2 regions of the Peribacillus sp. ACCC06369 genome follow, and region 1 is predicted to be linked to the other one. Evidence: predicted binding sites of a transcription regulator. Region 1 holds the regulator's gene; the other holds the start of a gene.
The links. Region 1 encodes LexA, which represses DNA repair genes until DNA is damaged. Its sites were predicted from a motif close to CGAACATATGTTCG; they were not measured.
Positions count from the first base shown of each region.

Region 2: uvrB (excinuclease ABC subunit UvrB) is a predicted target of LexA. The motif match lies at 1,579-1,592, and genes of this name have one in related genera.

Region 1 is NZ_JAUCEN010000002.1:1,947,516-1,950,717, forward strand. Features, by position in the region: gene QUF78_RS10410 (esterase/lipase family protein) at 1-24, shown strand, start outside; gene QUF78_RS10415 (hypothetical protein) at 226-513, opposite strand; gene QUF78_RS10420 (glucosaminidase domain-containing protein) at 916-1,146, shown strand; partial or broken gene QUF78_RS27995 (LysM peptidoglycan-binding domain-containing protein) at 1,074-1,439, shown strand; gene lexA (transcriptional repressor LexA) at 1,712-2,335, opposite strand; gene yneA (cell division suppressor protein YneA) at 2,491-2,802, shown strand; gene QUF78_RS10440 (YneB family resolvase-like protein) at 2,822-3,202, shown strand, end outside.
Region 2 is NZ_JAUCEN010000002.1:5,115,693-5,118,894, reverse strand. Features, by position in the region: gene QUF78_RS26045 (catalase) at 1-1,087, shown strand, start outside; gene QUF78_RS26040 (CsbA family protein) at 1,277-1,507, shown strand; gene uvrB (excinuclease ABC subunit UvrB) at 1,724-3,202, shown strand, end outside.

The sequences.
Region 1 (3,202 bases):
CGTTCGGTCTATATAGAAAAATAGTAAAAATGATTAGAAAAGACCTTCTCTTAATTGAGAGGTTTTTTTTTGGGGTGAAATGTATTGAAATGATTCAGCAAAAGGAAACAGCCAGGCCGTATTTCATATTGGTACTAAGTGAGCGGTTGATCGAAGGGTATTTAGCAAGTCAAATCCCCCTGCAACAAAAAAGATTCATGAAATCCAACGAGTGCCATCTAGGGTCTAATCCGTCTTTTGATAAGATTCCCTATAAGATAAAATACCAGTTTTGAGTGCAGAATAATTGCCAATGCTTGCATAGCCATAAAACCAGCCCATGAAAATTCCTGCAACCAAATGATGACGGTGGCTAATGAAAATGGAAATGAATAAGCCAATACCCAAAGCGATGGTAGGGATGAATTTTGGTGGAATATGAAAAATGACCTTAATAAGTTGAGTAAGAATCATGATGGTAGGAATGGCTATCACTGCATCCCAAAAGTTTGTATGGATGGTTGGGTAGTCCATAATGTCACCACCTTAATTTAGAAGTTTTATAAAATTAATTTTTACCAATTATAAAAGGTTTATACCATAGTAATTCAAAAGTTTATGCAAATGGTTATGAAGATTTTCAGCTTCAATTAAAAAGCCATCAATCCATTGAATATTAATTGGTTTGATGGCTTTTACTAGAGAGTGAGAATGATTAATCCAAATTGAAGCCGTACTTTGTAAGTTATCACCTTATTGATAATAGTGAAAACAATTAATAACATTTTTTTTGCTGGACAAGCTGTAAAGTTTCTCATAGTTTAGAATACGATAAGAATGAAGATATCCAACTAATAATGGGAGGTTCTAATGAGCGAGGAATCGTTTATTAAGGAAATTGCTCCTTATGCCCAAAAAATTCAATAGGAATTTAAAATTTTACCTTCTGTTGTCATTGCACAAGCTTGTTTGGAGAGTGGTTATGGGACAAGCTTATTAGCAAATCAAGGGAAAAATATATTCGTACAAAAGGTGACTATAAAGGAGAATCTGTCATTATTCAAACAATCGAATAAGTCAACGATACGCCTGTTCAAGTATGGTCCAAATTCAGAAGATATCCAACATGGGCAGAAAGTTTACAAGATCTTGCCAATCTATATGTAAAGGGGACTTCATGGAATAGAAGTTTGTATACAGCTGTCATTAGTAAAAAAGATTACAAAAAGGCACTTCAAGCAATATTCGATGCGGGCTACGCCTCGGACCCGAAATATATAGAAAAACTGGTGAATCTAATCGAAACAAGTGATTTAACTAAATATGACGCAAGCAACGAAGAGGTCTATCATATAGTCAAAAAGGGGGAATCCGTCTCTGAACTTGCCAAAGCATATGGTTCTACACAAGTGCAGATTCAACAGTGGAAGGGTTGGCCGATCTTAATCTCATTAAAGTGAACCAAAGATTAAGAGTGAAATGAACTTTTAACAGGGAGCGGGATTTTAACGCTCCCTTTTTTTATTTGAATGCGGGTTTCCTATTTTTCAAAATACATATATCCAGAAAGGCGTTAGTTTCCCTTTCATCCTGCATAAATGAGAATGGATGTTAATAATCTTAAGAAAACTCGATTCTATCAAAAAAATATATCAAAACCTAGTCTTCCATATGCATAATAAGAGAATTCGAGACATAAATTAAACAAACAAAAAAAGCGCGGTTAGCGCTTTTAGTGTATTTGTCTATATAAGCCTATAACTTTTCCAAGTATCGAAACATCTCTTAAAATAATTGGTTCCATATTCGAGTTCTCAGGCTGAAGCCTTATGTAATCCGGTTCCTTAAAGAATCGTTTTACAGTGGCTTCATCATCTTCCGTCATGGCCACGACGATATCTCCATTATTGGCGCTGCTTTGTTGTTTCACGATGACATAATCTCCATCATGAATTCCTGCTTCGATCATACTTTCACCCATGATTTCCAGCATGAATACATGGTCATCATGCGGAACCATGCTTTCGGGAAGCGGAAAGTATTCTTCTATGTTTTCGATGGCCGTTATCGGCATGCCCGCTGTTACTTTTCCAAGTAACGGAACGTTCACGACATTAACTTTGGGGATATTGTTCGCTTCCTCCAAATTCAGTATTTCAATGGCCCTCGGCTTGGTTGGGTCACGTCTTATCAGGCCTTTACTTTCCAGGCGGGATAAATGTCCGTGTACTGTTGAACTTGATGCAAGTCCAACTGCTTCACCAATCTCCCGTACGGAAGGTGGATACCCTTTTTGGCGGACCTCTTCTTTAATGAAATCAAGGATATCTTGCTGCCGTTTTGATAGTTTAGTCATATGTGCACCTCTTCTCCAATGTTCTTTGCTACATTATAGCATGGCCCCCAACTCTATACAAACATAAGTTCGAATTTTGTTGTTGACTGAAACAAACGTTCGTATTATAATTTGAACGTAACATACGAACGAACATTCGCTTTGGAGGGATATTTATGAAAAAATTATACAAAAATTATATTTCTACGATTCTATTAGCGGGATCGGTATTCATCTTTTCAATTTTATTCTCTTGTACATTAGACAATGATCAAAAAAAGGATTTCCTTTCTATAGAAGTAAGTGAAGGCGACACCCTATGGGGAATTGCCGAAGAGTATGAAGAAGCTGATTTGACAAAAAAAGAATTCATTGGTTGGATAGAAGAGCATAATGGAGTCAGGGCGGATACGATTAAACCTGGTCAAGTCATTGTCATACCGGTTAAAGGGGAAGAACTTGTTCAGAATTTGGCCAGTCAGCAGTAAGTAGTGAAGGTAGGGTATTATGAAGGCAGTAATCTATTGTAGGGTTAGCACAGAAAAAGAATCCCAGGAAACATCATTGGCACGGCAGGAAGATGAATTAGTTAAATTGGCGGAAAAGATGGATGTGGAAGTTGTTTCCATAATAAAAGAACAGGCAAGCGGTTATGAGTTAAATCGGGATGGCATATTTGACATGCTTGAACTATTTAAAACCAAAGAAGCTGAAGTTCTATTAATCCAGGACGAAACTAGACTGGGGAGGGGAAATGCCAAAATAGCCCTTTTCCATGTCATCCTTAAAGAAGACGTGAAAATTTATACGCTCTCACACGATGGAGAACTTGAGTTATCTGATTCGGATGCCATGGTCATCCAGATAGTCGGTATTGTAGAAGAATAT
Region 2 (3,202 bases), 3.2 Mb from region 1:
GGATCCGGTCACGAATATTCAGGACGGCAGAAGGATTTTCGATTTTTGCTCGAGTTCCCCGGAAACATTCCATATGATTACCTTTGTGTTTTCCCCTTGGGGCATTCCAGCTAACTACCGCATGATGCAAGGGTCAGGGGTCAATACTTATAAATGGGTGAATGAGGAAGGCAAAGCCGTACTTGTTAAATATCACTGGGAACCGAAACAAGGGATCAAGAACCTGACGCAGCAAGAGGCTAATGAAATTCAAGCTACGAATTTCAATCATGCCACACAGGATTTATATGAAGCGATCGAACGCGGGGACTACCCGGAATGGGATCTCAACGTACAGATCATGAGTGATGATGATCATCCCGAGTTGGATTTTGATCCTCTTGATGACACAAAGATCTGGCCGAAAGATGAGTTCCCATGGCTGCATGTCGGTACGATGGTATTGGATAAAAACCCGGAAGACTACTTCACTGAAGTGGAACAGGCTGCATTCGGCACGGGTGTCCTAGTGGATGGACTGGACTTCTCTGATGACAAGATGTTACAGGGACGTACATTCTCTTATTCCGATACACAGCGTCACCGTGTTGGCGCGAATTATCTGCAATTGCCGATCAATGCTCCAAAGAAGCCAACAGCCACGAATCAGACGGGCGGACAGATGCAATATGAAGTTGGCAGAGGTAACCAAAGCCCCCACATCAACTACGAACCATCAACTGTAGGAGGTTTGAAAGAAGCCAAGCAGACGGGCAAGGAGCATACACCTTTGGTAGAAGGAAAACTTGTTCGTGAGACAATCGATCGCCAAAACAATACGAAGCAGGCTGGTGAAACATTCCGTGAATTCGAAGATTGGGAAAAAGACGATTTAATCTCCAATTTAGTGTCGGCATTGGCTCCTGCCGACAAGCGCATTCAGGAAAAAATGATAGCCCTTGCCGAAGAGGCTGATGAAGAGTATGGCCGCAGATTAAAAGAGGGATTAGCCTCGGCTTCTGAACATACGGAATCTTCAAAACCTATGGGTGGAACGGATAACCCAGAGGATGCAGTCAGAAAAGGACATGAAGCAGATCCATATTGATTGGTCTGAAAGGAAGCAAACTTCCCTTTAAAGGGTTTGCTTCTTTTTTTAATGGGCATAATTTATGGATGGGTGGAATGGTCTTCAGGGGATGCCGTCTAAAATCAAGCAGGAAATAGATTGGCAAAAAACTTCATAATCATTTAAACTGAAACTACTCTATTTTTCTCTTATAAAGGAGATGAAAAAATGATTAAAATTCTTTCTGCCCTTTTCCTTCCTTGTCTACTTGTCATGCTATTTTCAAGAGTCACCTATAACAATGTCGTTGGCCTTGTTTTAACGGTTGCCTTGATTACAGCTTCCGCATATAAAGGTTATACGCATACAAACTTATTGATCATCGTGGATGCCTTATCCCTGACTGTGGGATTTTGGTTATCAAAAAGAATGATGAAACAAACATCCAAGAGCGCCTGACATCAAAGGTGCTTTTTTTGTACTCAACTTGTCATTCCCCTCAATACCCATCGAGTCTATAAACAAAAAATAGAATGGATGTTCGCTTATCGCTGGTTTGTTTTGAGGCGATTGTGGTAGAATGTGTATATATACATTCTTAAACCGGAATAAATAGAAGGGATATAGCCATGTCCCGTTTTCATATAAAAATATTTCAATAGGAGGCTATGCTTGGTGAAGGATAAGTTTGAGTTAGTCTCAAAATACTCTCCTGAAGGAGATCAACCTGCAGCAATTGAAATGCTTGTCGAAGGCATTAAAGAAGGCAAGGAAATGCAGACATTATTGGGGGCAACGGGGACAGGGAAGACGTTCACCGTTTCCAATGTGATTCAACAAATAAATAAACCGACTCTTGTCATTGCCCACAATAAAACGTTGGCAGGACAGCTTTACAGTGAATTCAAAGAGTTTTTCCCAAATAATGCCGTTGAATACTTCGTCAGCTATTATGATTACTACCAGCCAGAAGCTTATGTTCCATCCACGGATACATTCATCGAAAAAGATGCAAGCATCAATGATGAAATCGATAAACTGCGTCACTCGGCTACCACTTCATTGTTCGAAAGGAAAGATGTCATCATCATCGCCAGCGTTTCGTGCATATATGGACTCGGTTCCCCGGAAGAGTACCGCGAGATGGTCGTTTCTCTCCGAACAGGCATGGAAATAGACCGGAATGCCTTGCTGCACAGACTCGTGGATATTCAATATGAGCGGAATGATATTGCTTTCCAACGGGGGACTTTCCGCGTTCGTGGCGACGTGGTCGAAATTTTCCCTGCCTCACGTGATGAACATTGCGTAAGGGTCGAGTTTTTCGGAGATGAGATTGACCGTATCCGTGAAGTGGATGCCTTGACTGGTGAAATCACCGGCGAACGTGAACATATCGCCATTTTCCCGGCTTCCCATTTCGTTACTCGCGAAGAGAAAATGAGGATAGCCGTTCAAAATATCGAAACGGAACTGGAAGAGCGATTGAAGGAATTAAGGGAAGATGAAAAGCTCCTTGAAGCCCAGCGCTTGGAGCAGAGGACCCGTTATGATTTGGAAATGATGCGGGAAATGGGCTTTTGTTCAGGGATCGAGAACTATTCCCGCCATTTAACGCTTCGCCCCTCAGGTGCGACACCTTACACTTTAATGGATTACTTTCCAGAGGATTTCCTTTTGGTCGTGGATGAATCACACGTGACCCTTTCGCAAATCCGGGGAATGTTCAATGGGGATCAGGCACGTAAGCAAGTACTCGTCGATCATGGCTTCCGTCTGCCGTCTGCAAAGGATAACCGCCCGCTAAGATTTGAAGAATTTGAAAAAAAGGTCCATCAATCCATATTCGTTTCGGCAACTCCGGGACCATATGAACTCGAACATACGCCAGAAATGGTTCAGCAGATCATCCGTCCTACCGGCTTGCTGGATCCAACGATAGAAGTGCGGCCGATTGAAGGACAGATAGATGACTTGATCGGTGAAATACAAGAGCGCGTCAAAAAGAACGAGCGAGTCCTCATTACGACCTTAACGAAAAAGATGTCTGAGGATTTAACCGATTATTTAAAGGAAATTGGCATCAAGGTCCAATACCTTCATTCGGAAGTGAAGACCTTGGACAGGATAGAAATCATCCGGGAACTGCGAATG